DNA from 2 places in the Neobacillus sp. FW104-15D2 genome. Region 1 is predicted to be linked to the other one. Evidence: predicted binding sites of a transcription regulator. Region 1 holds the regulator's gene; the other holds the start of a gene.

Region 1 (15,987 bases):
AACTAGACTCCATTTTAATAGATTGCAGAAAGGAACTTTGGCCGTGTTAAAACAGGATTTGCTAGAGATTATCGAAAAAAAGCGGTCAGAATTAATTCTGATAGCGACCAAAAACGGTTTGAGTTCCTCCATCGCCATCAAGTACAGCCAGGAGCTTGACCACCTTTTGAATGAGTACGACAAAAGGTACATTAAAAAAGTCCAAGTGCAGCATTTCTAAAAAATTAAAGTAAGACAATTTCATATGATAATTGAGAAAAAAGCCTGGGGGACGCCCCAGGCTTTCTTAATGTACTATTTATTAATTCACTACATCCTCCAGCCGTTCAACAGAACCGTTTTGCAGCAGGAACATTTTATGATATAGCCCTCTTAACGCAAGGAGCTCCTGATGGGTTCCTCTCTCTACAATCTCACCGTGGTGTAAGACAAGAATTAAGTCCGCATCCTGGATGGTGGACAAACGGTGCGCAATCGCAATCGTTGTCCTTCCCTTCCTCATTTTTTCAAGGGCTGTCTGAATGGCTTCTTCTGTCTCAGTATCAATATTGGCAGTCGCCTCATCCAAAACGAGAATCTTAGGATTGGCTGCCATCGTTCTCGCAAATGCTACCAGCTGACGCTGGCCGCTTGAAAAAGTGGAACCTCGCTCGACTACTTTATGATCGTAGGAATCCTCCAGTTTTTCGATAAAAGCATCCGCCTGAACGAATCTCGCAGCCTCCCTTACCTCTTCCTCTGTTATCGATTGATCATGGAGGCGAATATTGTCTTTGACCGTTCCATAGAAGAGGAACGGATCCTGAAGAACCAGCCCCATTTTTTCTCTTAATTCATCCTTTGCATAGCCCTGGATAGGAACCCCGTCGATTAAAATCTTTCCGCGCTCGAATTCATAAAAGCGCATCAGCAGATTGATAATCGAACTTTTGCCGCTGCCTGTATGGCCTACGAGGGCCACGGTTTCACCAGGATTCGCAGTAAAGGAGATATTTTTCAAAACATCCCTTTTACCATCATAGGAAAAAGAAAGATTCTGAAACTCTATTTTTCCCTGCCCGATTTGTACTGGCTGGTCTATGATTTGAGCTGGCGCAAGTGTGGTATCATCCAAAAGCTTAAACACCCTTGAACCTGCTACAATCGCCTGCTGAAAAAGAGATAGACGCATCATCATCTGATTAACCGGCTCGAAAAAGCGGTCCAGGTAATTGATAAACGCGTACAGCACCCCTATTTGAACAGAGGCAGTGAAAGACGTAATACCAAAAAAGCTTAATACCATAATCAGCCCGAAGGTATAAATCAGGTCGATTGCCGGCCTTAGCAGCAGTCCGTCAATTTTAATATTTTTCATTCCGGCATTGTAATGCTGGTTATTAATATCTTCGAATTCGTTTCTTAGCCTTTTCTCCTGGCGGAATACCTGGATTATGGACATTCCCATCAAAGATTCGCTAAGCTTGGCATTCAGCTGACTGAGTCTTTCCCGCATATCGAGATAGTACTTGGAACTGTATTTCCGGTACATGGCCATGACCAAGATAATAATAGGAATAAACACGACACACAGAAGCGCCATTTTTACATTCAGGATGAACATGGCAATTAATATACCTGTTAGCAAAAATCCGCTTTGAATAAAGGTTGCCAGTACGGTTACGAACATATCCTTAATCGCTTCGGTATCATTTGTTACCCTTGAGACGATACTTCCTGCCGGCGTCCGATCAAAATATTTAAGACCGAGTGCCTGAACCTTAGAAAACACGTCTATTCGCAGCTGCTGGATAATAAACAGCGCCAGCTCTTGAAATTTTACGAGCTGGAAATAAAGGATGACCATTTTCACCACTTGTATTCCCATATAAGCGATTCCCAGCATCAGCAATGGCTTGTATACAAGGTTGCCCGGTGTAAGGTAATCGTCAATAAAAATTTTAACGAGATATGGGCCAACAATATCACCAAGTGTCGTGATCAAAAGGAATGTAAACGCGAGAATAAGATCTTTTTTGTACGGTTTTGTATAGGATAGCAGCCGAAAAAGGATTTTCCTTTGATCTTTTTCGGTCAGCATTTCTGTTTTTTCCATTTTAGTGCCCTCCATGCTCTACCAGTTCTTCTAGCTGCTGCCTTAAATACATTTCCTTGTACCAGCCACCGGCAATCATCAATTCCTCATGCGTTCCTCGCTCCGTTATCTTTCCTTCATCCATTACAATAATCAAATTAGCATGCTGGATGGCACTTAGGCGGTGAGAGGTAATGATGGTTGTTTTGCCTGCACGATTTGCTTTAAGGGCAGATAGAATGGCTTCTTCTGTTTTAGCATCAACTGCTGATAATGAGTCATCCAAAATCAGTACCTCAGCATTCATTAGAAGTGCACGGGCAATCGAGATCCGCTGCTTTTGTCCCCCTGAAAGAGATACTCCACGCTCACCGACAACTGTTTTATAGCCATCCGTAAATTGAGTAATATCATCATGGATATTCGAAAGGCTTGCCGCTTTTTCAACCTCTGAAAAAGGAACAGTTGGATCGGTAAAGGCAATGTTTTCAGCAATCGTCGCTGAAAATAGAAAATGATCCTGTGGGACATAGCCAATCGCTTCCCGCAGCTTTTCATGCTTATAATCCCTTATATTTTTATCGCCAAAAACGATTTGGCCATTGGTTATATCAAATTCTCGAATGAGGAGCTTTAATAGAGTCGTTTTCCCTGAGCCTGTTTTGCCGACTATTCCTAGTGTCTCTCCCTGCATCAGTTCAAAATGGGTATCTCTTAGAACCGGTTCATTTTCACCTGGATAGGTAAACTCTTCTATATTATATTGGATGACGCCACTTGGAACTTCATCCGTTAAGCCTTCCTTATCCTCAATATCGACCTTTTCAGCCAGCAATGCGGCAACGCGGTCATAGGAAGCCCGGCCGCGCTCGACAATATTAAAAAGCCATCCGAAAGCGAGCATTGGCCAAATAAGCAATCCAAGATAAGTTGTAAAAGAAATCAGCTGGCCAATTGTCAGGTCTCCATTGTTAACATACTTAGCTCCAAACGCAATTGATAGAAAGAAGGAGATAGCGACAATGATTGAAATCGTTGGGTCGTATAAAGAATCTATTTTTGCCACAACAATATTCTTCTTTACAACATCCTCAGACTGCCTGCGGAAATCTTCTATATCTTCCTTTTCCTGTCCAAACGTTTTAATGACTTTAATACCGGTGATGCTCTCCTGAGTTTTATCATTTAAGTCAGAGAAAGCTTCCTGTGCTTTATGGAAGGTGCGGTGCAGCATGGTTCCAAACCAGCTTGTCAAAAACGCCATAACCGGCATAGGAATTAGGCAAATTAATGTTAGCTTCCAGCTGACCGTAAAAGCCATCGCCAGAATAACAAATCCGCCTGTTGATAAGGAGTCTACAAGCGTTAGAACCCCAGCCCCAGCTGTCTGCTGTATTGCCGAAATGTCATTAGTGGCATGTGCCATGAGGTCGCCAATTCTCCTTTTCTGGTAAAATGCCGGCGACATCGTCGTAAAATGCTGATAAAGCTTATTTCTCAGCTGCTTGGAAAGCTTTACAGCCGACCCAAATATCATGATTCTCCAATAATATCTAAGAGTGTACATGCCAATTCCTGCTCCAGCCAGAACAAGAATCCATTGAATGAGAATCCCTTTTGTCAGGGTTCCCTCTTTGATTTCGTCTGCCATGATTCCTATTACTTTTGGAGGAACCAGCTGCAGCAATGCTACTAACAAAAGCAGAAAAACCCCTGAAATATAAGCTTTTTTCTCTTGTTGAAAAAACCATTTTAAATCTAAAAATATTTTCATATAACGCCTCCGTAACCCCCTGAGAAGATTTGTTTCTGTGTATTTATTTCGGAAAACTAAGGAAAAAAACTCCATATTGCCGAATTTTAATTTTATCAAATATTTTCACAATAATAAAGATTAAAAAAATATTTCTTCCCAATGAAAAAAGCACCCATAATCATATGAGTGCTTGTCCGATTCGCTAATCAGAATTTCTTCTATAAATTCTGAACGAATAAGTGCAAGAAAGGCTCTGCTGTCGGCTATAAGCGAAGCAATTGCCAAGTTACTTTATTTCGTTTGTTTGTTCATTGCTGCCATCATTTGATTGATCTTCTTCTGGGATGGTTTCATACCCATTTGCATCATCATCATTTTAAGCATTTGTTCATTGATTGGCGGATTTTTCTTCAAGTAGGTCATCATGTATCTACGTGCAATGAAAAATCCTAGTGCTATACCGACTACTAGAGCCAGGACACCAACTAGAATGTTAATTCCCATTTAAATTTCCTCCTTCATGTTGTCTAACATACAGTGTACTAAACAAAGCTCAATTATACAATATCCGCCTTTATTTAGACAAATTTTCTTTCCTTTATAGGCTTAAGCCACCCAAACCGGCTTTTCTCCAGATCGATGGCTAAAAAAGAAGTTTCACATTTCCGCAGCACTTCAAAAAAGACCGTTTCGGCTTCATAGCTGCCAGAACCTTCAACATATATTGCCTCTCCACGGACTTCCAATGTTGCCCTGCTTAGCTTTCCGCTTATTTCTATGGAATATGTGCCATTTTCTGCACTAAATCCTTTATCATTTCCAAGTTTTTTTTGAATCATCTGGTGAACGCGCAGTACCGGTATCGGCTTGGTAATGAACTTAATTTGTTTATCGATTATATACTTTAACTCGCCCTTTGAAAATTCACTTTCCCTGAACAATTGAAAAAACATGCGCTCTCTTCCGAAGTAATGTGCAGCAAATTCATCTTCTATTAAATATAGCCGATACTTTCTCACCACAATCTCTCCTTCGCCAGGCAACTCTATTTTCTTCATTATAAAAAAAAACTAGTAAAAATTTTGTCTTAAGGCGGCGAAAAATATGTCGAATTCATAATTTTCAACTATTTATTTTATTATAGCGGACATTTCCAAAACTTGTCACGTGAGATGGCAGAGGTCTCCTCAAATAGTCAACTGTATTTTACAAAAAGAACCGCTCCCTTTTCGCGGACGAATTGTCAAGCTTGGCAGTTCGTTCTTCCGCTGGAGTGTCCCTCAAAATTTTCCAACTTAAATGTTTTGGCGCATGAGAGATAAACTTCCACGCGTTAAACCTTGAATTTGGCGCATAGCAGAGACATTTCCGCGCGTTAACTATTGAATTTGGCGCATAGCAGAGATATTTCCGCACGTTACTATCTTTTCTAAGAACACAAAACAAAAAAAGCTGTTTCAAAAACCACCATATCGGCAGTCTCTGAAACAGCTTAAAAGTATTATTTATTTAGTAAAGCTTTTACACGTGCTACTACATTTTCAGTTGTAAATCCGTATTCTGCCATTACTTTTTCACCAGGAGCAGAAGCACCGAAGGTATCGATACCCAATACTTCGCCTTCGTCGCCTGTGTACTTGTGCCAGCCAAATGAAGAACCCATTTCGATTCCAAGGCGTTTCTTCACTGTTTTAGGAATAACAGATTCTTTATATTCCTTGGACTGAGCTTCAAAGCGATCCCATGAAGGCATGCTGACAACTGCTACATCAATACCTTCTTTTGAAAGTACTGCTTGAGCTTCTACTGCAAGACCAACTTCAGATCCAGTAGCAAGCAATAACGCATCTGCCGTTTCTTTAGAAGCAGGTGAGATTACATAAGCTCCTTTGGAAACTCCTTCATAAGCATTCTTGTCAGTATCCTTGATCGTTGGAAGGTTTTGACGAGTTAATACAAGCGCAGTTGGCTTGTTTTCAGACTCAATAGAAAGCTTCCAAGCAGCAGCTGTTTCATTTCCATCTGCAGGACGAATGATTGAAAGATTTGGCATAGCTCTTAAAGCAGCCAGTTGTTCAACTGGTTCATGTGTTGGGCCGTCTTCACCAACAGCAATACTGTCGTGTGTGAACACGTATGTTACTGGAAGTCCCATTAATGCAGCAAGGCGGATTGCCGGACGCAGGTAGTCAGAGAATACAAAGAATGTACCGCCGAATACCTTGATTCCGCCGTGTAGCGCCATACCATTGAGGGCTGCGCCCATGGCGAATTCACGCACACCAAACCAGATGTTTTTGCCTTCGAATGATCCTGGCAAGAAATCGGAAGATCCTTTAATCATGGTTTTATTGGAACCTGCAAGGTCTGCAGAACCACCAATAAAGGTTGGAAGATTTTTTGCAATGCCATTTAAAACTTCATGTGAAGATTGACGGCTTGCAACGGCCTTTCCTTCTTCGTATACAGGAATATCCTTGTCCCATCCCTGAGGAAGTTCATTTGCCATTGCTTTTTCAAGCTGGCTGCCGAGCTCAGGGAATGCGTTTTTATATTGAGCGAAAGAATCATTCCATTCTTTTTCTTTCTTCTCGCCATTTTCAACAATCATTTTTTTGAAGTGGGAATAAACTTCATCAGGAACATGGAAATCCTGTTCGAAAGTCCACTTATAAGCTTCCTTAGTAAGCTTCAGTTCATCTTCACCAAGTGGCGCGCCGTGAACACCTGAAGTACCAGCTCTGTTTGGTGAACCGTAACCAATGACGGTTTTAACCTCAATAATAGTTGGACGATCAAGATCACCTTTTGCTTCTTCAATTGCTTTTGCAACTTCGTCCAAATTATTTCCGTCTTCTACACGAACATATTGCCATCCGTAAGCAAGGAAACGATCTTTTACACTTTCAGAGAAAGCTTGTGATAATTCTCCATCTAGGGAGATATCATTTGAATCATAAAGCACAACCAGACGGCCAAGCTTTAAGTGGCCTGCAAGAGAAGCAGCTTCTGCTGAAACGCCTTCCATAAGGTCTCCGTCCCCACAAAGTGCATATGTAAAATGATTTACAAGTTCATAGTTTTCTTTGTTATAAACACTTGCCAGATGGCGTTCTGCCATTGCCATACCAACAGCCATAGCAATACCTTGTCCAAGAGGACCAGTGGTAGCTTCTACACCTTCAGTGTGATGGTATTCTGGGTGCCCTGGAGTTTTGCTTCCCCATTGGCGGAATTGTTTAATGTCTTCCATTGGCAGGTTATAACCTGATAAATGGAGCAAGCTGTATAAAAGCATGGAACCATGTCCTGCTGATAAAACAAAGCGGTCACGATTAAACCATTGTGGATTATTTGGATTGTGGTTCATAAAACGAGTCCACAGTGTGTATGCCATAGGAGCAGCTCCCATTGGCAAGCCTGGGTGTCCTGAGTTTGCTTTTTCGATAGCGTCAATTGAAAGTGTTCGAATAGACGTTACTGATAACTCATCAATAGTTTCAAACATAAATTACATCCTTTCTTTAACCCTTGGATATTGGTTACATCCTTATATTATAGGTCTAAAGCGATTAATACAACAAAAGTGAATGTTGTAAGCGCAGTCACTTTAAACCAAGGCTGTCCTGCTTGAATTTGAAGTTAAAATCTGTAAATTTCTAGTCAATAATGCATATTCCCTCTTTATCATGACACAAACAGAACAAGATTATGAAAATAAAAAAGGAGTACATTTCTGCACTCCTCTTCATTAATGAAGTTTTTGATTCCTTTTACGCTGCTTGAGTTTATCAGGTGTTACATCATTGCCTTCCGGGTCGATAATCTTTGTATTCGTTAAAGTATCCAGCATGGAGGAGCGAAAGGTCTGAAGATATTCTTTTCTAAGGGCGGACTGTTCCTTAGCCTCTGCTTCAGAAAGTGAACTTTCCTTCGCTTTTTTCGCTAACTCATTTATTCTTTTCATTTTCTCTTTTGAAAGCATGCTTGTCCCTTCTTTCTTGAGGTTTCTATTATTAGATCAACAAGATCAAATTATTTTTCTAAATATGACAACTGATTTTACTAAAAAAAAGACCCATTGGCAAGCCAAAGGGGTCTTTACGTTTTATATCAGTCCTCAGCATCTAGGTCCTCCATATGCTGCTGATATCTTCTATGTACGGTAGCTTTGGAAACCTGGTATCCAAAACCCCTAAGCGTGGCGGCAATCTCGGCAAAAGTAAGTCCATTTCTTTTCAAACGCACTATTTCGTCTATGGGCACTTCAATCTTATCCCTGCCGGCTCCCTCACCTTGGTTCTTTAAATTCCTCTGAGGTTTGAAGCCATTTTTCACTGCCCGTTTCATTCCTCGTTTGATTTTTATATTATGGAGCTTCCGCTGGTATTCTTCCACCATTCCAACAATTTTTAACACCATCGAATCAGATTCGGATAATTGCAGCTCTCCGTTATGATAGATGCTATAGAGTTTGATGCCTTCTTTTAAAATGCAATGAAGGAGGGCAATTTTTGCATTACCTCTCCCCAGCCTGGTTTCATCCTGTATTAATACTGCATGAATATCGGGTTTCCTTATTTCATCCAGCAGCTGAAGAATACCTTCCCTCTCCAGGTCATATCCGCTGGCCTGCTCCCTTATAATTTCTGCAATTTGAAATTGGTTTTGGCTGGCCAGTTGGGTTAATTCTTCCTCCTGCCTGATTAAGGAGGTTTCCTGTGTTTCCTTATCCGTGCTGACTCTGCAATATATAATGGCATTCATGAAGCAATCAGCCCGCTTTCTTTATATTGATTATTCCCCTGCTGCACTGGCAAGCTCACCAGTAGATAAGATTTCTTCTTTTACCGGAATAACAAGCTCCTGGCCAGGAATCAGCTTGTCCCCATTTACTTCATTATGAAGCTTTATCCAGCTTACAAAGCGATCCTTTGACATATTGTTTTCTTCTTTATATTGATCAGCAATCTTCCAGATTGAATCACCTTGAGAAACAGTGACTTTTATGTAATTGTTCTCGTCTGGAGAATCCAATGTAAATGATAGAACCAAAGCAGATAGACAGCTTAAACCTACAAGAATAATAGCATAGGAATACTTTTTCCACATTTTCTTCATCTCAAGCACCTCTATTAGAATATATGTTCGCATTTGTTGATTTGATTATAAACCGAACGTTTGTTTCACGTCAACAAAAATATTCGAACTTATGTTTGTATCAAAAATGGGAACATGTTATAATAAAATCAACATAAACCAGACGAGGTGCAATCTAAATGGCAAAATTATCAAAGCGGCAGCAGGATATCCTTGACTTTATCAAAGGGGAAGTTAGGAAAAAGGGCTATCCGCCATCCGTTCGTGAAATAGGCGAAGCAGTTGGACTAGCTTCCAGTTCTACAGTCCACGGCCACCTGGCCCGCCTGGAAAGCAAAGGGCTTATTCGCAGGGATCCTACTAAACCAAGAGCTATTGAAATATTGGAACTTGAAGAAAGTATGCATATACCCAGGGCAAGCGTAATTAATGTCCCAGTTGTCGGTAAGGTAACAGCTGGTCAGCCGATCACTGCTATTGAAAATATTGAAGAATACTTTCCCCTTCCTGAGCGGATCGCTCCAGCGAATGAGCATGTCTTCATGCTTGAGATTATGGGTAATAGTATGATAGAGGCCGGTATTCTCGATGGCGACTACGTTATTGTTAAACAGCAAAGCACTGCTAACAACGGTGATATCGTAATCGCTATGACCGAAGAAGATGAAGCAACCTGTAAGAGATTTTTCAAAGAAAAGGACTATATCCGATTACAGCCTGAAAACTCATCTATGGATCCGATTATTGTAAGAAATGCCTCAATTTTGGGTAAGGTTATTGGAGTTTATAGAGATATTCACTAGGAAGATAGACTTTATAGTAAAAACCGTGATTTTAAACGATTTAAGGCGAGGCAGTGCAAAATGCCCGCCTTTTTTGTTTAAAATTATTCTAATTTAACTGATTGGTATTTTTATACAGTTATTTAGAACTATTTAATTTTTTGGAAAATTCAGTATTTTAACTCATGTATAGGGTTTTCTTTTTCGATATAATGAACACACAACACGAATAGCCTTAGGTCACAAAAATATTTAGGCTTAAGGGAGTGTGAGGAGTTCATGTTTTTCAACATTGCTTTCTCCATCATATTAGGTGGCATGGTCGGTATCTGCAGTCATATGAGAAAGAACGGAAAGCTTGTAGTGCCTTATCGCACCAAGAAATTTTTGTACCCTGGTTTTCTACTGGAAATGTCCTTGGGTTCCCTCGCTTCAGTCCTCGTTATACTCTACGCGGAGCCAACCTCACCCGTACAGGTGGCCTTCCTCTCAATCCTGGCGGGTTATGGAGGTGATGCTGTCATTAGAAGATTTGATGTTTTAGGCTCAAATCATCACGGAAAATAGAGAGAAAACCGCAATAACTTCCCTTAACCGCCCAATTTAGCATTGGTCAAACTCACGGCTCACCTTTTATTCATAAGGTATAACTAACCCATAAATAAAAGAGGTGAGGAAATGCCCCCGTATATGTTTCCCGGATATCAGCCACATGGAAGCTGGCATCACGGTTATCCCCCATATGGTCACGGATATGGATACCATCATCATCATCAACCTTATTACCCATACCCACATCACTATCCTGTAGGATACCACCATGGCCCGTTCCATTATGGCGGCGGTTATCACCATCCTTATTAATTGAAATAGTTTAAAAGAAAAATTGAAAAGGATGCCCGCATCAAGGACATCCTTTTCTGTTTGGTTATACGAAGTAATCGAACATAGGATAACCCCTGGTTCGATTAAATCATGTTAATTTTTTTATCATCAGATAACAGCTATCTAATCGAATTTTATCAACTATTCTTTAGGAATAAACTTAATATGCAGGTCATTATTGATATCAATGGTATCTCCATCTTCCAATTCCAAATTGTTAAACTCAGGATTATACCATTTGCTATCGCCTACACCAAACATTTCATTTACTTTGCCTCCATCATCAACAATGAAGTTACCTTGACCGCTTACAGCTTTACAATCGTAAAGTCCCGCATCAATATCACGGCCAACGACATATTTACCAGCACCGAAAGTTTTAGTTTTTGCTGCCAGTGCTTGAGCTGCTGCTTCGGCGGCTGCTTTTTCTTCGGCTGCTTTCTTTGCTGCCTCCGCTTTTGCTGCTGCTTCTTTCTTTGCCTCTTCCTGTTTTTTCAGTTCAGCCGCTTTGATTTGCGCTTCTTTTTCCTTGTTTTCACGCTCTTGCTCACTCATTGCAAAAAAGGGAGCCGCTTCACTAACCTTATTAGAAAGCTCTTTATTATCTTTTGTAAGTCTATTAATTTTAGCTTTATTTGAACCAATTTCATCTTTCAATTCCGCATTCTTAGCATTAGCGGCCTTTACTTTGGAATTGGCATTATCCAGATCAGCACCAGAAGGACCAGTGTTAGCACCTATAATAAGAGCAATCAAGGCAGTTAAAATATACTTCCATCTTCTTTTTACAAAACCTAATACTTTATTTCCGCCTGTATTTCCTTTATTCAAATCGACCAACTCAACCCATCCCTTTTACATATAAATTTAATCCAAATGTAATTATAATGTTATTGACATAGAAATTGTCCCTTTTTCTAAAAAAAGAACTAGGGAATATTCCCCAGTTCCTTAAATGATTTTATCTAAATTGGAAACCAAATTACTCGGCGACTCGTATCCATGCTATGTTACAAAAGTTCAATGTTTACTTTATCGCAGGGAGTGCGTGATGGAGATATGGCCCGTGGGGGAGCAAGAATGAAGAATTATGTCGTTTTTTGTTTAAAATAAAGGGTTTCAAAATGGAGCGGAACTTGGTAAAATCAGTTGTGCGGATGTCTATTTATGTAAAAAGAGGTTGGATGATGGAAAACTTACTGATATTTTCTCCTTTTGAACTAAAGATTTATATCGAATACTTGAGAATTGATTTAATCGACAAAGGTCAGCAGCTCGGTTTAATTAACGAAGTAACCATTGAAGCCAGCCAGGAGCTGGATTATTTTATTTTTCAGTATCAATTGCTGACTGGATCGAGAAACATCCCGGTAGTATCGGCTGCTTCTTTTTAAAGTAATAGGGAAATACATATACCACCTTCCATTTCCCTCCCCAGCCCAATAACTTGTTCCTCTAGATTTCTCCCCTTTACCTATATTCTGAATAAAACCCGGAAGTTCATATTAGCCGGAGTGGCCCATAAAATACAGGATGTTCATATCTTTCTTTATTCGGGCATAACCGAATAAAGAAAGGCATTCTTAAACGAAGCCGGGCATTTAATAGAGAATCCGTGCATTTCCTTAATAAATTCGTGCATTTCCTCTGAAAAATCTTGCATTTCTTCGAGAAACTCGTGCATTTCTTTGATAAACCCGTGCATTTCTTCGATAAAGTGGGGTATTCTTTCTTCACCGAGAGGGTATAACCATCGAAAACATCCGTATTCTCCATAAATGTATTGAATATTAACCTAAAAAACTCTTTTTCAATAAAAAAGGTTTGTATTTTTCATCAAAAACATTATAAGGGCGTATCGCCAACTACCAAATACCCCTAAACATATGCCAAAAAGGCGTCCCAAAAGGAACGCCTCTCCAAACTTTTATTCCTCCTCACAAACAGCCCATACGGACAAGCAGCCGCCATTTACCGGGAATGTGGCACTGCCATCCTCCCCGATTGTAATTTTCTCCTCCCGTGAATGGGTGATATCAACCCACACTTCGCCAGCTCGTTCCTCGCCAACATTCATCGTTTTTTCACCATCATCACCATTTGATACTACAACCGCACAACCTGAGTTCTGTACGGCAGGGATTCCTTTCCGAACCCATCCAATGGTATTTGGATGATCAAAGTAATCGACCTGTTCTCCGTAGGCTTTAAACTGTCTTACATAGAGAAGCCTATCGATGATATCCTTCATTCCATCGCGAGGTTCAGGCCCTTTGATTCCGTAATAATCTCCATAAAAGACGCAAGGTAAGCCTTCCTGGCGCAGAAGAATGAGCGCATAGGCACTTGGTTTAAACCAGGGTTCAACCCAGGATTGAAGGGCTTCATACGGCTGTGAATCATGATTATCCACAAAGGTCACTGCATTAAGAGGATGTGATTTTACAAGAGTGTCATCAAAAAGCGTTGATAAATCAAACTCACGACCCTTTATAGATGCTTCGTGCAGCTTGTAATGCAGGGAAACATCAAATAAATCGATTTTAAATTCAATATTATCCAGGAAGTTGCGGCATGCCTCCAACTCAGAATTCCAGAACTCTCCTACAACGTAGAAATCTTTTCCACAATGAAGCATCATTTCTATAACAAATTGTCTAATAAAATCATGGTTTATGTGTTTAATAGCATCGAGGCGGTACCCGTCACAATGAGTTGAATCATAGAGCCATTTGCCCCATCTGGTCATTTCTTCCCTGACATCTTCCCGATTGTAGTCTATATTGGCAAACATCAAGTAATCATAGTTGCCAAATTCACTGTCGACATTTTCATTCCAATTTTTATCGTCACCGCAAATCCGGTAAACACCGACTCTTTCTGTTTTATTATCATAATCTGTTCCATTAAAATGCTCAAAGTTCCATTTAAAGGTTGAGTATTTATCACCTCTGCCCGGGAAATCGAATTTTGTCCATCCTTCGATGTCAAAGGGTGCTGAGATTTCCTTTGTTCGGTCATTAGGGTCCACTTCGATAACCTTAAATAACTCCGTGTCATCCGCTGCCGCTTTGTGGTTCATCACAATATCCATGCAAACCTTTATATTATTCATATGGCATTCATCAATAGCGGCCAAAAGCTCTTCTTTTGTTCCATACTTGGTTCTTACTGTTCCTTTTTGATCAAATTCGCCAAGATCATATAGGTCATAAACACCGTAACCAGTATCTTCTGCTGACTGGCCTTTTGTTGCAGGTGGAATCCAAATGGAGTCAATTCCTCTCATTTTTAATTCTGCGGCTGCTTCTTTGAGCCTGTTCCAATGGTTTCCGTCTGCCTCTACGTGCCATTCAAAAAACTGCATCATCGTCTGGTTCTTCATCGCTTTCCCCTTCTATCTATCAGCATTAGCGGTTAATTTTAAATTAGTAAACTGCTTGTCTAAAATTTACCCCTATCCACCGGCTCTCAACCTCTTTTTTAAAAATAAAAAAACCCCCAGCACCAAAGTGCGGAGGGTTCTGAAAATATCTTAGTACATGCTCATGTATTGCTCGCGTTCCCATGGGTGAACTTGAGTGCGGAACATATCCCATTCGATCTCTTTCGCTTCCACGAAGTGTTCGAAAATGTGTCCGCCAAGTGCTGAAACAATAACTTCGTTTTTCTTCAGCTCGTCAAGAGCTTGTGCAAGAGTGGCAGGAAGATCGACGATACCTTCTTCAACGCGCTCTTCTTTGTTCATTACATAGATGTTGCGGTCTACTGGAGCCGGAGGAGTAAGTTTGTTTTTGATGCCGTCAAGTCCAGCTTTTAATAGAACTGCCATCGCCAAATATGGATTCGCTGCAGGGTCAACGCTGCGCACTTCTACACGTGTGCTTAGGCCGCGTGATGCAGGAATACGGATAAGTGGTGAACGGTTTCTTGCAGACCAGGCAACATAACATGGAGCTTCGTATCCAGGAACGAGACGCTTATAAGAGTTTACAGTTGGGTTTGTGACAGCTGTAAAGCTTGGAGCGTGCTTAAGGATACCAGCGATGAATTGACGCGCATTTTCACTTAATTCTAGTTCGGAAGAAGTGTCATAGAATGCATTTTTGCCGCTTGTAAATAATGAAAGGTTACAGTGCATACCAGAACCGTTTACGCCAAACAATGGTTTTGGCATGAATGTTGCGTGCAATCCGTGCTTACGAGCGATTGTTTTTACAACAAGCTTGAAAGTTTGGATTTGGTCACATGCTGTTAAAGCATCTGCGTATTTAAAGTCGATTTCGTGCTGTCCAGGAGCTACCTCGTGGTGGGAAGCTTCGATTTCAAAGCCCATTTCCTCAAGCTCAAGAACGATGTCACGACGGCAGTTTTCACCAAGATCTGTTGGAGCAAGGTCAAAGTATCCGCCTTTATCGTTTAATTCAAGTGTTGGTTCCCCAGCAGGATCTAATTTAAACAGGAAGAATTCTGGCTCAGGTCCAAGGTTAAAGTTTGTGAATCCAAGTTCTTTCATTTCATCAAGGATTCGGCGCAGGTTATTACGTGGATCTCCTTCAAAAGGCTGGCCTTCCGGAGTATAGATATCACAAATCAAACGTGCTACTTTACCTTTTTCAGCTGTCCAAGGGAAGATTACGAATGTGTCAAGATCTGGATATAAAAGCATATCAGATTCTTCGATACGAACAAAACCTTCGATGGAAGAGCCGTCAAACATCATTTTATTATCAAGCGCCTTTTCAAGCTGACTTACCGGAATCTCCACGTTCTTGATGGTTCCAAGGATGTCAGTAAATTGAAGACGGATAAACTTTACATTTTCTTCTTTAGTTATTCTTTGAATATCTTCTCTTGAAAACTTCTTTGCCATTTCCTAAATTCCTCCTGTTAAAAAAGTAATAGAATAATTGCTTTGCTTCTATGTCATGTTTTCCCTATTGGAAAAATCGGGACATATCCCCTTGCCTCAATGATGATCGATTAAATCTTCCAGCATGCTGAAGCTCACTGCGAAGTATTTTTCGTAATTCATCATCGGATAATTCGTGCCTTACTTTTTCTGCCTGTTTTTCTATTTCGGCAGTGACTGTCTGGTTTTCCTTAACGGCAAAGACCTCTTTAATTCCGGCCATATTGATTCCCCGGTCAATCAGGTCTTTAATTTCCAGCAGTCTGTCAATGTCATTTAAACTAAACATCCGCCTGTTTCCCTCTGTTCTTGCGGGAGAAATCAGTTTATGCTCTTCATAATATCGGATTTGCCTGGCTGTCAGTTCTGTCAGCTGCATGACAATTCCAATGGGAAACAGCGGCATGGAACGGCGAATTTCATTACCGGCCAAGATTTCTCCTCCCTTTTCACTGCTTTATAGGGGTATTATATGGCA
Region 2 (15,987 bases), on a different contig from region 1:
AGGCTGTTTTAGCTCCCCTTAATCCTACTTCTTCCTGAACAGCAAAGAGGAATATTAACTCTCCAGAAAATTTAGTGTCCTGTAATTCTTCAAGTGCTTGAAGTAGTACAGCACAGCCTGCTCGGTCATCCAAGGATTTTGACCTAATTTTAGGAGAAGAAGCAGGTCCAAATTGCTGGAATGGAGTCCCCCAAGTAATAGGAGTACCCACCTCAATACCCAATTCCTCCGCTTCCTCTATCGAAGATGCACCAATATCAATATAAAGTTGAGAATGCTTCCTTACTTTAGATGGATCATCGAATTTCACATAATGAGCTGACATTGTACCAATCACACCTGAAATTTCACCCTTATTCCCCATTACCGTTACTGGCTGTGCTAAAAGAATCCTATCGTCATTACCTCCCAGCTTCTCAAATCTTAATAGGCCGTTTGCTTCTATTTTCTTAACAATGAAACCAATTTCATCAATGTGAGCAGTTAAAATTACCGTTGGGCCTGGCTTTCCCCCTTTTTTCGTAGCAATAACATTGCCTATTGGATCAATTCGTACTTCATCCACCTTATTTTCCAAATAGTCTTTGAGAAAGTATGATACGGAATGTTCATAGCCGCATGGCCCTGACAAGCTTGTTAATTTTTTTAATATTTCAATCATCCTAATCATCTCCTTTTTAAAAATAGTCATATGCATTTTTATAAACTGCCAGCTGTACGATAGTATTCATTTCTGTTATATATTCAAGTTCGTTGATCCGGTGAAGTGTATCAGTGATCTCGTCCGGACCGGGAACGGCAATCTGTACGAGGATTGAATAAGGGCCGGAAGTCATAGTGATATAACGAATTTCACGAAACTTCTTTAACTCTTCCACTGCCTCTTTAATGGTCTGCGGTTTTACCTTTAATTGAATGATTGCACCCGACTTTACGCCGAGAGCTACCGGATTGACCACTCCTACCACACTGAGGATTCCGTGATCCAGTAAGTTTTTGTAGCGAAGGCGAATTGTTTTTTCTGTAACATTTAAATTAGATGCTATTTCTGTAAAGGACATGCGGCCATCAATGGAAAGATGCTTAATGATTCCACGATCCATATCATCTATTTCGTATTTCAAAGTATTTCCTCCTTTCGGAACCATTTTTCTATTACAGTTCCCTAAATAGGAAATTAATCCAAATTCAATAATCTATTACAATATTTAAATTCAAATTTATTACCGAATTAGGAATTATTATATAAAAGGAATTTTCAGAAATCAACTATTTTAATATATTCTTTTAAGAAAATTTTTGAAAACTATAAAAATATGAAAAAGTTCAAGTGGATCTTCTGTTAACCAAAAACCAAAACGGTATAAAAGTCCCTATTCTAGGAGCGAACAGGTGTCCCAAGACCTATAGAGTCAAAAAATTTTAAAAATAACAAAGAAACACACAGAGGTTTTAACCCCTGCGTGTTTTTGCAACTCACTTATTTATTACATAGAAATTATTAATGTTTATGAGTATACTCACCAAACCAGTCTGCAATATAGTTGAGACGGTAAATACGTAATGATGGTTTGCCGCTTCTTGAAAGCTCATGGTTTTCTTCTGGGAATCGAATCATTTTAGCTGGCTTCTCAAGTCTCTTTAAGGCAATAAATAGCTGCTCCCCTTGTTCAATCGGGCAGCGGTAATCCTTTTCACTATGCAAAATTAATAATGGCGTTTCAACGTTTTTAACATACGCAAGAGGAGAATGCTTCCAAAGCTTTTCTATGTCGCTTAAGTCAGACTCGATTTGCCATTCCGTAAAGTAATAGCCAATGTCGCTCACCCCGTAAAAGCTTATCCAGTTGGATATGGACCTTTGTGTAACTGCAGCCTTAAATCTATTTGTATGTCCGACAATCCAGTTGGTCATAAAGCCGCCATAGCTGCCGCCAGTAACAAAAAGCTGCTGGTCATCTATAAAGTCATGCTGATCGAGGACATAATCGACTGCATCCATAATATCCTGATAATCTTTTCCGCCATAATCTCCTCTTACTGCATTAACAAATTTCTGCCCATAACCGTGGCTGCCTCTTGGATTGGTAAACAATACGGCATAGCCTTTGGATGCAAGCAGCTGGAACTCATGCATATAGGTATTTCCATACATCGCATGCGGCCCGCCATGAATTTCAAGAACCATTGGGTATTTCTTGCCTTCTTCATAGCCGATTGGCAGCATAAGCCAGCCCTGAACTTTCCATCCATCACTAGCCTCGAATTCAAAGGACTGTGCATCAGACAGTTCAACTTTCAATAAAATCTCTTTGTTAACATCTGTTAGCTGCTTGGTAGTTCCCTCTGTGATATTAAGCAGGAATAAATCAGATGGCTTGGATGGCCTGCTGATTGCCACAACAGCGCGCTGATTCTTACTATCCAAAGTAAATCCGTAAATATGCTGCTGGTCCAGAAGGGCAGGATAAATTTCACCTTCTACATTTCCATAATATAAAACTGTGTTCCCATTGTCTGTACCCACAAAATAAAAGCTTGAACTATCTTCGGTCCATTGGGCTCCAGGCAAAACAGCACCCTGCTGAAAGTCTCCTACCATGAAATCCCCGACCGGCAAATCCAGACCCTCTGTAAAACAAGAAAACTTCTTTGCTGCCACGTCGTAAATCCACAATCTTGAAAGAGTAGCATTATAATATTCCATATCCTGGCCAATCGCAGCAAGAAACTTACCATTTGGCGACCATGCTACATTCCCAAAAGAACCTGTTCCATTAGTAATCCTAGAGAGGTCTTTAGTTTCTGGGTCAAGTAAATAAATGTCATGGATAAAGGACTGGTCCTTGTTTGACTCCAAATCTGCGCCAACAGCTATATTTTTCCCATCAGGAGACCAGCTGTATAGAGCAAAGTCGTTCTCTCCCTCTGTTAACTGAGAAACCTCACCCGTAGCCACTTCAACAACAGATACATGGCGGAAGGTTCCTTTCCAGAAACCCGAAGCATCGGATTTGTATTTCATTTTCCCTACTTCAAGCGGCAATAGTTTTTTATCTGACTCTTTCTCACCAGATTCCTTCTGGCTGCTTACTGTTGATAAAAAAGCAATTCTTTTTCCATCCGGGGACCAGACAGGATTAGAAGCACCTGTCTCCAGTTCGGTTACCTGGCGTGCCTCTCCACCGTTTATCGAAAGAACAAAAATCTGATTCTTTCCGCCCTCTCTATTTGAAACAAAAGCAACACTTTGTCCATCTGACGACCAGCGTGGAGAGTTATTCTTGCTCTTGCCATAGGTCAACTGGATAGCCTCTCCCTCTTTTTCCATATCCATAATAAAAAGATGAGAAAAATAATCATCCGTTTCCTTATTTATCCCTGTCTGGACAAAAACGCATTTGTTATTATCCGGAGAAAAACGCGGATCAGAAACCGAGTTTAATTCATACAAGTCTTCAGCGCTAATTCCTTTTTTCAATTCTGCAACCCCCAGCTTTTTAATTAATTTTCAACCAACTTATTATTTCGACAACAGAAATAATATTCCTTCTAGATTTTTCATAGTAATCTGCCAATTTACATAAGCTAGAAATGAATATTGCCTTTCGGCGGACTATTTTGTATCATTAACTTACGAACAAATGTTCTTTTTGGAGTTGGAAGGAGTATAGAACGATGACAAGAATACCTGAGGAAGAACGAAACGTCATGGAGAAAGCCATATATTTACCTATGGTCTTAACCATATTAAACAGGGATTTAGCTGTAGTCGACAAAAGTCCTTTTAAGCTCAAGAAGCCTTATCTCGAGTTAATTGAAGAAACAATGAGGGATGTTCATGCTGATTTAGCCAAAGCAAAAAAATATATGGGCGCAAAAAAACTAAAAGTATTGGAGACAAAAAGGGACGACACCTTTACGATGTTTATGTTCGTCTATAACGGATTTGAGGAATATCACAATTATTTCAATCCGAGGATCCGAAACAAAGTACAGGAAATAATGGAGTATTATTTTTTCAAAAGGCATCAGTCCCGAAAGCAGGCTAAAAAGCTGCAATAAAGTTATAAAATAGTATTTGAGCCGTATTTTCGCTCTGCCTCAGAAGCCTCCATGAACTTAGGGCGATGATGCAAATAAAAGGTTTTTCTTTCCATATGCTCCATCCTCTGCATCAGCTTTGTCTTTAAAAGAGCTGTCCTGAGCAGCTGATTTTCAAATGAACTATATGAAATGGGAAACAAGTAAGATTCTTTGTTTTGAAAAGTAACAAGAGTCTGGCCTGGAGAATAGCGGCGATGACTAATGACATGCTCATGAGAGATCCATATACATTCTGCTCTGACTGGAGATGTTGTTGGAAAAAAGTAAATAAAATTTGATGGATCGATTGCAATTGGCACTTTATGTGTAATTCCCATTAACAGGCTGCTTCCTTTTTGCCTGCCTTCCAAAGTACTTCCGAAGAATTCACAGCTCCGTTTAATTAAATCTGTTGGTTTGTAAGGTGATATAAATTCATCTTCCAATTCTACAATTTTCGAATAAACTTTTCTGCCATACTCCTCTGGCTGAATGAACATAGTAAATGGATTTACCTCATACATCTCAATCAATTTAGACTCCAATATTTCCACTCCTCTATATTTATGGAAAAGCCCCCTATACAATTGCCTGAATTTGCCGGTAATTGTAATATTTACCCTATCATACCATGTATTTTTGTCGAAATTTTGTTTTTTTGAAATAGTTACGAAATTATTCATAATCTAAAAAAATATTATCTGAAAATTTAAAACATTTATTGATTTTATCTATAAAACTCCATATAATAGTAAAAAGCCACAGGGGTGATTTCGATGAATGATAAGTATACAGATTTGATGAAAAAAGGTGCCATGAACCGGCAGCAGGCAAAAGAAGCTTTTGTTCAGGACCTGTATATAGAAATGCTGCTGGCCGAAATTCAACTGACAACCGAAAAAGAGAGGCTTATGAAAAAAATTGATCAGGCAATCGATACAAACGACAAGAATCAATTTATGAAGTTATCAAGACAGCTTGTCGATATTAACAAGAGATTTGGAACTTAAAAAAACAGGAACTTGGCTAATAAACTATACTAATGTATTAAATACTAAAGGGCCTCCGTTTTGGAAGCCCTTATGTTATTTACTATTGAACGGCCTGATTATTTCATTGGACTCATTCTTAACAGAATTAACAAGTGTTGATACCTCATACATTTCCATTTTTTCTGATTCATAAGGGTTAAGAAGGGTTTGTAATAGCAGGGAATCCTCCAATTTCTGGTCTAGCCAGATATTCTGTTTTTCGGGTGTTAAAATAACTGGCATTCGATCATGGACTTCTGCTGCCATTTCATTTGCACTGGTAGTTATTATTGTACAGGACTCTACTCTTTTCCCTTCCCCTTCCCAGACCTCCCATAATCCCGCAAAAGCTAATGGCTTTCCATCCTTTTGAACGAATCGGTATGGCTGTTTTAATTTCCCTTCCCTTTTCCATTCAAAATAACCATCTGCAGGTATAATGCATCTTCTCTTTTTCAACGGGTTCTTAAAACTTGATTTTTCATTAAGTGTTTCTGCACGGGCATTAATCATTTTGTAGCCGATCTTTTCATCTGAAGCCCAAAAAGGAATCAACCCCCAGTGAAAAAGCCTTCCTGCTCTATGCTGATTTTGAGAAATAATAGCTAGAATTTCCTGTCCAGGCGCTATATTATATCTAGATGGTAATTCACCCGAATAATCAAATTGAAATTCTTCCTCCAAAGTTTCTCTCGTGGATATAAGTGAAAAACGGCCGCACATAAAACTCCCCCTCCTGCTTCGTTTATATTCCTTTTACCCTTATTTTAGCGTATGTCACTTTTAAAATTAATTTTAAGTATCTTTCCTAAAAAAATAACCGGAGAAAGCTCCCCGGTCTCAGGCTTACTTATTCAATTCATCCCTATGTTTAACTTCGTAATCCTCTACCATTGAAATACGCTCGAGCATAGAAGGATGGGTATAACGGAAAATTTTTACCAGGAACGGCGGCTTTACCTCGCTAAGTCCTGACCGAGTAAGCTCCTGAAAGGAGCTTATTGCTGCTTCCGGATCTTTTGTCATATTAATAGCATATCTGTCAGCACTGCTTTCTTCATAGCGGGCTACTAAGTTGGATATGGGACTAGAAATAAACATTAATATGGATAATATCATTAAAATGAGCGGAAGCGAACGGATATCGGCAGCATCCCCCACTTTTAACTCTATTCCCCATTTACTTATTGACCAGTTTAAAAGCCTGTAGGCCAGATAAAGTCCAAACAGAGATAATAGCAGATAGCCTGCAATCCCGTAATAAATATGTTTTTTCACATAGTGGGCCATTTCATGTGCCATTATAAACAAAATCTGATCTTCACTCAGCCTATTTAAAGTGGTATCCCATAAAACGATTCTTGAATTGGAACCAATTCCGGTAACATACGCATTGAGGGAATTGGTTTTTTCAGCCATGTTTACCTCAAAAACATGCTCTGCGGGAATGTGAGCCTTATCAGCCATAGTCAGGATTTTTGTTTCTAAAGCTTTATTTTTAAGCGGATAAAAATCATTATATAGGGGATCAATCACTACCGGCTGCAAAAACATCATAAACAGCGTGAATGGAATAGAAAGCAGCCACGCATAAAGCCACCAGCGTTTGCTGCTTTTTTTAATCAGCCAGTACAATACTGGCACAATAATCAGCAGTGCAGCGTAATTAATCCAAAAGTCTATTAGTTCATCCTTCATCCAGGAAGCAAAGGTTTGAGTGGATATATTATAGGTTTTTGAAAGTGAGTAACCGATGTAGCTTAGCGGGAAGGTTGCTAAAAAAGCAAAGAATGAAAGCCAAATCAGATATATTGGCATATGGGCAGCTTTATATTTAGCTGATTTGTCAGCCCAACGCTTAAAGGCCTTTGAAAGCCCAAGTAACAGGACCAAAAAGTAAAAGAGCCATTCAAGAGGAGTAGATAAGAAAAATAGCAAATTCCTTGTTTTGGAGTATTCCTCGCTCAGCATTAATTCCCTGCCATTTAAAAATGTCGCTGGATCAGCCTTGGTTCCCTGATATTCAAACGGGAGGCTGGTATCTGCAAAATAGAAAAGATACCAATAAAAAAACAACCCATATATTACATAGGCCAGTACCGCGTATACCCCCATTTTCCTTGCCATGAATTGTCCCCCTTTTTGTACAGCCTCTCTACCTAGTTTAGTTTAAACGGCCTGTTTTAGAACCAATCCGCAAAATAAAAGCCAATTAGATTTAATCGGCTTTTTTAAAATATATCTATTATAGAGTAATCCCTTAAAGAATAAACGAATAGAGAGCGAGAACGGCAATCGATCCCAGGACAGTAACAATCACATTTGCCCCAAGGAAAGCAGCAATAAAAGCAGCGGCCGCGCCAATCAGCCCATACCAGATATCCTTTTGTATTAATAAAATACCGGGAAAAATGAGCGCACCCAGAGTAGCAAAGGGAACATTTTTCAGAATGCCCTGTACAAAGGAGGGTAATTCCTTCCCTTTAAACAAAACAAATGGCAGCATCCTTGGAATATACGTAACGATGGACATTCCAAGAATCATCCATAAAATCTCATTCTTCATTGAAGTGCCCCCTTTTCTTAGCAAGCATTACGACGCTCTCTACAATAATTGCAGACAGCATAGTTGCGGATACGATCGCCCAGCCAGGTGCCATTAATTTTTCAAAAGTAAAAATCGAATTGAAAGCTGCCGCTAATATCGCAAGCATGACTACCTTTATATTTTTCCTCATAGAAGGAACTAATAGCCCTATAAACATGGCATAAAGGGCAACACCCATGCTGTCCTGAAGGGTTTGAGGAAGGCTTGCTCCAATGAGGTGTCCCAGTCCTGAATTTACTACCCAGCTAGAATAGGAGACTAAAATAACACCAAACATAAATCCTGTTGTGACTGTCCCTTCCTTGGTGGCGGCTACAGAGAATGTTTCATCTGTTATGCCAAATGAATAGAAAATTTTATAAAGGAGACGATCTTCCTCTACCTTTTCATTTAAGGATGCCGACATTAAAAAATGACGAATATTAACGATAAAAGTAGTTAAAATGATTTCGAAAATCCCAGTTCCAAATGATAATAAACTTAAAGATATGTATTGGGCTGCACCCGCAAATACCAGAAGGCTCATTAGCAGTGTCTCGGATAGACTTAAACCTGACCCTTTAGCCAGCAGGCCAAATGTCAAAGCTATAGGAAAATATCCCACTCCGATACTGATGCCAGCCTGAAGCCCTTTTCTAAATTCTGATGCCTGTTTCCCCATCGCCAGATCAGCCAATCTTCTCACCTTCTCCTCTCGTCTGTGTAATTAAGAATATATTTTAACAAATTCTCTGTTTATATTAAATTGTTATTTTTAAAAAACTTCGGCGGAAAGGCCGAAATAAAGCTTAACAAGCGAAAAGCATGGCTGGAATGCCATGCTACTTTCCTTTAAATTGGGGTTTTCTCTTTTCGGCAAATGCCTGAAGTGCCTCAATCCTGTCCTCTGTTGGAATAGTAATTTCATAAGCTTTCCGCTCAATCTGAAGACCAGTTTGCAGGTCTGTATTCATTCCATTTTTAACGGAAAATTTTGCTTGCTGAAGGGCTATTGGACCGTTTTGAAGGATTGTTTCTGCAAAAGCCTGGCTATCTGCAAGCACTTCCTCATTATCCGTTACTCTAGTTACCAATCCATATGCCAGCGCTTCCTCTGAAGTGAGCCTTCGGGCAGTCAGGATTAATTCAAGAGCCTTTGCCTGCCCTATCAGCCTTGGAAGCCTCTGTGTTCCGCCTGCTCCAGGAATAATAGCGAGACTTGTTTCAGTAAGCCCCATTTTTGTTCCTTTAGCTGCAATTCGGAAATCACAGGCTAATGCAAGCTCCATGCCACCGCCAAAGGCAAAACCGTTCATTGCCGCGATGGTCGGCTGTGGCAGCTGATCGATAGCATTTAATACATCATTTATTTTATTTAAGTTTCTTTTTACCTGTTCGTCAGAAAGCGTTCGCCGTTCTTTCAAATCAGCTCCAACGCTGAATGCCTTCTCACCTGCTCCTGTAAATATGACCGCCCGGATATCCGGATTAACCCTTATATCCTCCACCACTCTTTGCAGTGATGCCAATGTTTCATAGTTGAAGGCGTTTAATGCTTCCTCCCGGTTAATGGTAACAAACGCAATATAATTCTTGATTTCCAGCAAAATTGAATCCATATCCCCATCTCCTTAAAAAGATTCTGTTAAATTAGCATATTGATTTCTGCTCCACAAGAGAAGCTACCTTGAAAAGAATCATCGCTGGGACAGGCCACCGTTTACCTGTCACGAGGAATTCGCTTTCCACAAACCGTCATGGAGCATCTTCAGTGCAGAACACGACTGCTGGGTCTCTTGTACGAAGAAAAACAGCTTTAACAGAGCTTTTGAAAAAAGACAGGCTAAGCGCCTGCCCCTTTTAAAATTATTTCGATATTTGCTTTACCTGTTCCTTCAAAGCACGTCTTAAAATTTTTCCTGTTGTGTTCTTTGGAAGCTCTTCTAAAAATTCGATTGATGATGGAACCTTGTACTTCGCAAGGTGTTGGGAGCAATAATCAAGGAGATCCTTCTCAGTCAAATTAGGGTTTTTGCTAACCACATAGCATTTTACTGCTTCGCCAAAATTCGGATCTGGCACTCCAAGAACCGCCGCCTCAACAACATCAGGGTGGTCATAAAGGATTTCTTCTACTTCTCTTGGATATACATTGTAACCGCCAACGATAACCATATCCTTTTTACGATCTACTATATAAAAGTAACCATCCTCATCCATTTTAGCTAGATCTCCAGTGTAGAGCCATCCATTGCGAAGAGTGGCAGCAGTTTCTTCCGGCATCTTATAGTATCCCTTCATTACATTTGGGCCGCGGACAATTAGTTCGCCTACAACACCAACAGGAACTTCCTCACCAAGTTCATCTACAACCCTATTTTCAACATTGAGGATTGACATTCCAATTGATCCTGCCTTACGTGGACGATCAAGTGGATTAAAACAAGTTACTGGTGATGATTCCGACAGACCATAACCTTCAGAAACTACTACATTGAATTTCTTTTCGAAATTATTCAGGAGTGCTACAGGCATTGCTGCTCCTCCTGAAATACATAACCGTAATGATTTAAGATCGTCCGTATCACCTTCTGGGTACTGATATAAGAAATTGTACATAGTTGGAACACCGGCAAAAACGGTTGGTTCATATTCTTTTCCAAGTCGGAAAATTTCTTTTGGGCTGAATTTAGGGACAATCAGCAATGTTGCCCCGTTCATAAGAGGGGCATTCAAGGCAACAGTCAGACAGAAAACATGAAACATAGGAAGAGTGGTAATGACCCGGTCCTGGTCATTAATGTGTAAATAATCTCCTGTATCTTTTGCATTGCTGTAAAGGTTTTTGTGGCTAAGCATAGCACCTTTTGGCTTTCCGGTAGTTCCGGAAGTATAAAGGATAAGCGCCGTATCGTCTTCAAGCAGTTCTGGTCCTTTGAAGTTTAAGTCTCCAGATTGCAAAACACTTGTAAACGATTTCATTTTTGTGCTTGGTGAAAGAACTTTTTCGAACTGGCTGCTATCACTGCCAGGCTGGGTTTCGCACATAATGAAATTCTCCACTTTTGGAAGAAACTGATGCATTTTTTCAGCTAGAGGCAAAAGTAAATCCAGTGCTACTACCACTTTTACATCACCGTTGTTTAAGATATAACCAATTTCATCAGGCGTATAAATTGGATTGATGGGAATTACGGTTGCTCCTAGTCTTAATGCACCATACAACCCAATCACAAAATGCGGGGAATTCCCAAGCAATAATCCAATGTGGTCTCCCTGTTTTACACCTAGTTTTTCTAATCCTGAAGCAAATTTTGTTACCGCACCATCAAGTTCGGCATATGTAGTTGACTGTCCCATGAAGTGATACGCTGTTTTAGCCGAAAAAAGTTTTGCTGTTTCGTGAAGCTGTGACGATAAGTTCATTTCTCCCTGCCCCTCTCAACATGAATGAATAGTCATTCATAAAAATATAAACAATTTTCTAAATATATTATATTGCAAGAAATTTATGTATTCAAGTTTTCTATTATTTAAGAATAGGAAAAAATAAGTATTGTTAGATACTCTATATGGTATCAAAGCAAATCCATCTTTACTTTTACTTTAAAACTACATCATTTTCTAAGTTACTACTAAGTAAAATTGTTAATTTTTCTAGTATGTTATTTCATCGGCTGCCAACAACTACTAAAAAGGATTACTTAATGACGCCCCTCTGAATTCCCTACAAATGCCCATGGGTTCATCGCCGGAATGCCTAACTTCAGCTAATAAATGCCCAAGTTTTTAATGTCAATGCTCAACTAAAAACTATATTAAGCTTGATTGTGGATTTTCGCTCAACATAGATAAAAATAAACAATATGCTTTAACGCAGCCTCAAAAAAGAAAGCGTGGCATTAAAGCCACGCTCTCCTTCCATATTAATAAACCAGATCAACAAATTCTTCTTTTGTTATATTTCCAAAATAATGCTTAATATCAATGTCCGCTAGCGCTCCCTCAATATCTGATTTTTCATACCTGGTATCCTTCAGAAGTTTTTCAATATCGGAAACATCACCGACTCCAAAAAAGTCGCCATAAATTTTACAGTTCTCAATAATTCCTTTATTTACTTCAAGTCTTACATCAACCTGTCCAACTGGAAAACGGTGGGAGCGCTGAAGATTAAATTTAGGTGACCGTCCATAATTCCAATCCCAGTTTTGATATCTTTCTTTGGATAACTCATTGATTTTTTCCCAGTCTTCTTCTGTAAGAACATATTCAAGGATTTCATCCGAACCATTAAATATATTTTTTAGAAGGAGTGAACGGAAGGTTTCAATATCAATTTCTTCGGTAAGGAATTCTGAAATATTCGCAACCCGGCTTCGAATAGATTTAATGCCCTTCGATTCAATTTTATCCTTTCTGACTTTTAAGGCAGAAACCACATGATCCATTTCAGAATTAAACAACAGTGTTCCGTGGCTAAACATTCTTCCTCTTGTAGAGAATTGGGCGTTTCCGGAAATTTTCCGCCCTTCCGCAAGGATATCATTCCGCCCGCTTAGCTCCGCATTTACCCCAAGCTTTTGAAGGGCAGCTATCACTGGCTCTGTAAACTTCCTAAAATTATGAAAACTATCGCCGTCATCCTTTGTAATAAAGCTAAAATTCAAATTACCCAAGTCATGGTAAACAGCTCCGCCTCCGGATAATCGCCTAACGACATGGATTCCTTGGCTTTCTACATAATCAGTGTTAATTTCCTCAATCGTATTTTGGTTTTTCCCAATAATGATTGAAGGTTTATTTATATAAAAAAGCAAATATGTTTCATTAATATCCAAGCTTTTAAGGGCATATTCCTCGATGGCCAGGTTGATCCTTGGATCGGTTATCCCTTTGTTATCTATAAATAACATGGTTGTCTCCTCCTTTTATATTTCCACAGTCAAGAATTGCTCAGCCAGATGAATATCTCCTTCATATTCTTCACCAGCTTCTAAGATTAAATCTGAAAGTCTTCCATAATGAGGCAAATGGGTCAGAATCAGTTGTTTAACGCAGGCACTTTCCGCCAGCTTCCCTGCCTGGGTACTTGTCATATGTCCTGCCCCGCTTCCGTTCTGGTGTGCATAAAAATTACATTCGCAAACCAGTAAATCTGCATCCTGGCTAAAAGGTATAAATTCTTCTTTAAATGAGGTGTCGGCTGTATAGACCATCACTTTCCCCTCCGCTTCGATTCGCATAGCAAAGCAGGGAACAGGATGAACGGTACGAAGGAAAGACACCTCAAAAGGACCAATCTGTATTTTGGAATCAGGATCGTATGGAGTACCTGTTGTAATATTTTTATATGTTAATTTTTCAAACTCTGGCTTGTCCAATTCATGGCCATAAACAGGCAGACTTGACATTTCCACGCCAAGAAATCCCTGGATTAAGCGAGCATGCTGAAGAACTCCGATATCGGCAATATGATCGGGATGATAGTGAGAAATAAGAACTGCGTCAAGCTGTTCAGGCTGAATAAGATTTTGCAGTTTCGAAAGTACTCCGCTTCCACAATCGATTAACAATCTAAAATCTTTATGTTCAAGAAGATAGCCGGAACTTGCTTCATTCTTCTTCGGGTAGCCGCCCCATGGTCCAATAACAGTTAATTTCAACTCTATTCCTCCTTAAACACTCTACATAATCCAATCAAAACATATCTCAGATAAAAAAACCAGCCGCCTGTCTGACAGCTAGTTAAGCTAGGATTGGCGCTTATGTTTTAGTTAAAAGTTGCCAACATTCCATTAAAGTATTCACTTAAATATCGTAATAAAAACAAAGAAGCCGTTACCTTTTAACAGCTCCCTTTTTTAAGGGTTTAAATACTCAAGCACTTTTACTGCAGCTGCTTCACCCTGGTCGATACAATCAGGCAGGCCAATTCCTTCGTATGAGGCTCCCGCAAGAAATACTCCAGGCAGTTCTGTTAACATATGTTCCTTAATTTCCCCAATTCGCTGCTTGTGTCCAACTGTGTATTGAGGCATAGCACTTTTCCATCGGGAAACCACGAAGAACTCTGGTTCCATTGTAATATCCATTGTTTTATTCAAGTCATCCAATACAATTTTAACAATTTGATCATCAGAAAGATCAACGATTGTTTCCTCACCCGCTCTGCCAACATAACAACGGAGAAGCACTTTCCCCTCAGGGGTGGAATGCTCCCATTTTTTGTGTGTCCAGGTACAGGCTGTAATCGTATAGTCACTGTTCCGAGAAACCACAAAACCAGTCCCGTCAATATCATTTTGTATGGCTTCCTTAGGAAAGGCAAGGGCTACAGTAGCGACTGATGTTGATGGCATAAGCTTAAAATTGTCAAAAAACTCATATTGCGAAAACATAGACTGTGTTACTTTATGGGGAATTGCAGCAATAATACTATCTGCATAAAGAGTCTCCCCATTATTTAAGTAAATTTCATACTTCGTATCTGTTTTGTCTATTTTGCTCACTTTATGTCCCGTTAAAATAGACTCCGGATCCAATTTGTCCGCAATTGCATCGGCAAATGACTGCAATCCGGTTTTAAAGGTTAAAAATGCACCCTGCTTCCTGCCAGTTGTATCAGATTTTCTTGCCGGTGCAGGAGTGGTCTTTTTCATGCCTATAATAAGGCTTCTATACTTTTGCTCTACCTGATAAAATTGCGGGAAGGTTGACATCAGGCTTAATTGGTCGATATCTCCTGCATAAATACCGGAAAGAAGGGGTTCGATTAAATTTTCTACCACTTCATCGCCCATTCTTCTTCTGAAAAATTCACCGAGAGATTTATCCTGTTCCTTAGGAGACCTTGGCAGTATAAAGTCCGCAGCAGCCCTAATCTTTCCTGGAAGTGAAAATAAACCAGTAGTTACAAAAGGTGCTAATTCAGTAGGAATGCCCATGATAGAACCACCCGGCATAGGATAAAGCCTTTCATTGACCAGGACATATGATGTTCCAGTGGAATTTTGAACAAGCTCATCTTCCATTCCAACTTCCTTTGCAAGTTTAGCTATACTAGATTTCCTTGCGAGAAATGAATCCGGTCCACGTTCAATGATAAAGCCGTCCCTTATAACGGTTTGCATTTTTCCACCAAGACGGTGTGAAGCTTCTATGATTTTAATCTCGACCGGAAGATTATTTTCGAGTATTGTTTTTTGGAGATAAAACGCAGCTGTTAGTCCCGCTATTCCTCCACCTATAATGGCAATCTTCTGTTTTTCTTCCGTCATAAAAAACACCGCCTTTTGCTTTTTACCTATTATTGAGCTTATTCAAAACTACATTCGATAGAGCTTCTATAAATTCATCCTTCGCATTCGGCATTTCAGGGCGGTAATAGCTTGCTCCTACCTCTTGCGTTACAGCTTTACATTCATAATCATTATCGTAAAGAACTTCCAAATGGTCACATACAAATCCGACCGGCGCGTAGACAAAAGCCTTATATTGATTTTCCTGATACAGTTCTCGTGTGAGATCCTGAACATCAGGACCAAGCCAAGGCTCCGGTGTGTTTCCAGCACTCTGCCACCCAATAGTATATCTTTCTACACCCGCTTCTTTTGCTATTAATTCTGCTGTTTCACGCAGCTGCTCAGGGTATGGGTCTCCAAATTGGAGAATCTTTTCAGGAAGGCTGTGAGCTGAAACAATTAGCATAGAATGCTCTCTTTCTTCCTGAGGCATCTGAGCATACACGTTCTTCAACTTTTCTGCCCAGTAAGCGATAAATTTAGGCTCTTCATACCAGCTTTCAATGGAAGTGATACGCGGTCCTCCCAATTTTTCAGCTTCCTCAGCAGCTCTTCCATTGTAGGACTTTACGCTAAAGGTAGAAAAATGAGGAGCAAGGACAAGACTAACCGCTTCTTCAATTCCATCCTCGTGCATTTGCTGAACTGCGTCCTCAATGAAAGGGTTAATATGCTTTAAACCTAGATACATTTTAAATTCTATCTCGTCTTGAACACTGTTTAAATGCTTCTCTAGTTTTTCAGCCTGTTCCTGTGTGATCTTTGCAAGCGGGGATATTCCGCCAATTGCTTCATACCTGCCCCGAAGCTCGTCGATCATCTCGGGAGACGGCTTTCTTCCGCGTCTGATATGTGTGTAATATCTTTCGAGATCTTCTATTTTGTAAGGCGTACCATACGCCATTACCAGTAAGCCCATTTTCTTTTTCGTCATTCCTGCACCTCGTTTGTAAATTTTCCCGCCATCCCCGGGAACACT

What was found. The regulator LexA, encoded in region 1, represses DNA repair genes until DNA is damaged. The targets are predictions, from matches to a motif close to CGAACATATGTTCG.
Region 2: a site for LexA is predicted at 3,638-3,651, ahead of AC3WR0_RS11990 (YhjD family protein). Genes of this name have one in related genera too.

What each region holds. Positions count from the first base shown of each region.
Region 1 covers NZ_JBYTCJ010000001.1:324,219-340,205, reverse strand. Annotated here, with positions in the region: gene AC3WR0_RS01675 (aspartyl-phosphate phosphatase Spo0E family protein) at 44-220, shown strand; gene AC3WR0_RS01670 (ABC transporter ATP-binding protein) at 302-2,095, opposite strand; gene AC3WR0_RS01665 (ABC transporter transmembrane domain-containing protein) at 2,097-3,848, opposite strand; gene AC3WR0_RS01660 (YneF family protein) at 4,122-4,334, opposite strand; gene sirA (sporulation inhibitor of replication protein SirA) at 4,409-4,849, opposite strand; gene tkt (transketolase) at 5,332-7,338, opposite strand; gene AC3WR0_RS01645 (DUF896 domain-containing protein) at 7,582-7,815, opposite strand; gene AC3WR0_RS01640 (YneB family resolvase-like protein) at 7,944-8,597, opposite strand; gene yneA (cell division suppressor protein YneA) at 8,628-8,951, opposite strand; gene lexA (transcriptional repressor LexA) at 9,110-9,733, shown strand; gene AC3WR0_RS01625 (DUF4257 domain-containing protein) at 9,992-10,279, shown strand; gene AC3WR0_RS01620 (hypothetical protein) at 10,391-10,576, shown strand; gene AC3WR0_RS01615 (hypothetical protein) at 10,739-11,437, opposite strand; gene AC3WR0_RS01610 (aspartyl-phosphate phosphatase Spo0E family protein) at 11,722-11,991, shown strand; gene AC3WR0_RS01605 (alpha-amylase) at 12,525-13,982, opposite strand; gene glnA (type I glutamate--ammonia ligase) at 14,133-15,470, opposite strand; gene AC3WR0_RS01595 (MerR family transcriptional regulator) at 15,535-15,942, opposite strand.
Region 2 covers NZ_JBYTCJ010000013.1:13,469-29,455, forward strand. Annotated here, with positions in the region: gene AC3WR0_RS11975 (M42 family metallopeptidase) at 1-661, opposite strand, end outside; gene AC3WR0_RS11980 (Lrp/AsnC family transcriptional regulator) at 678-1,124, opposite strand; gene AC3WR0_RS11985 (S9 family peptidase) at 1,502-3,481, opposite strand; gene AC3WR0_RS11990 (YhjD family protein) at 3,679-4,065, shown strand; gene AC3WR0_RS11995 (competence protein ComK) at 4,068-4,640, opposite strand; gene AC3WR0_RS12000 (IDEAL domain-containing protein) at 4,863-5,096, shown strand; gene AC3WR0_RS12005 (SOS response-associated peptidase) at 5,172-5,840, opposite strand; gene AC3WR0_RS12010 (M48 family metallopeptidase) at 5,964-7,244, opposite strand; gene AC3WR0_RS12015 (AzlD domain-containing protein) at 7,378-7,683, opposite strand; gene AC3WR0_RS12020 (AzlC family ABC transporter permease) at 7,673-8,401, opposite strand; gene AC3WR0_RS12025 (enoyl-CoA hydratase-related protein) at 8,547-9,323, opposite strand; gene AC3WR0_RS12030 (hypothetical protein) at 9,392-9,568, shown strand; gene AC3WR0_RS12035 (fatty acid--CoA ligase family protein) at 9,571-11,130, opposite strand; gene lplA (lipoate--protein ligase) at 11,631-12,620, opposite strand; gene AC3WR0_RS12045 (MBL fold metallo-hydrolase) at 12,636-13,370, opposite strand; gene hemY (protoporphyrinogen oxidase) at 13,569-14,984, opposite strand; gene hemH (ferrochelatase) at 15,007-15,942, opposite strand.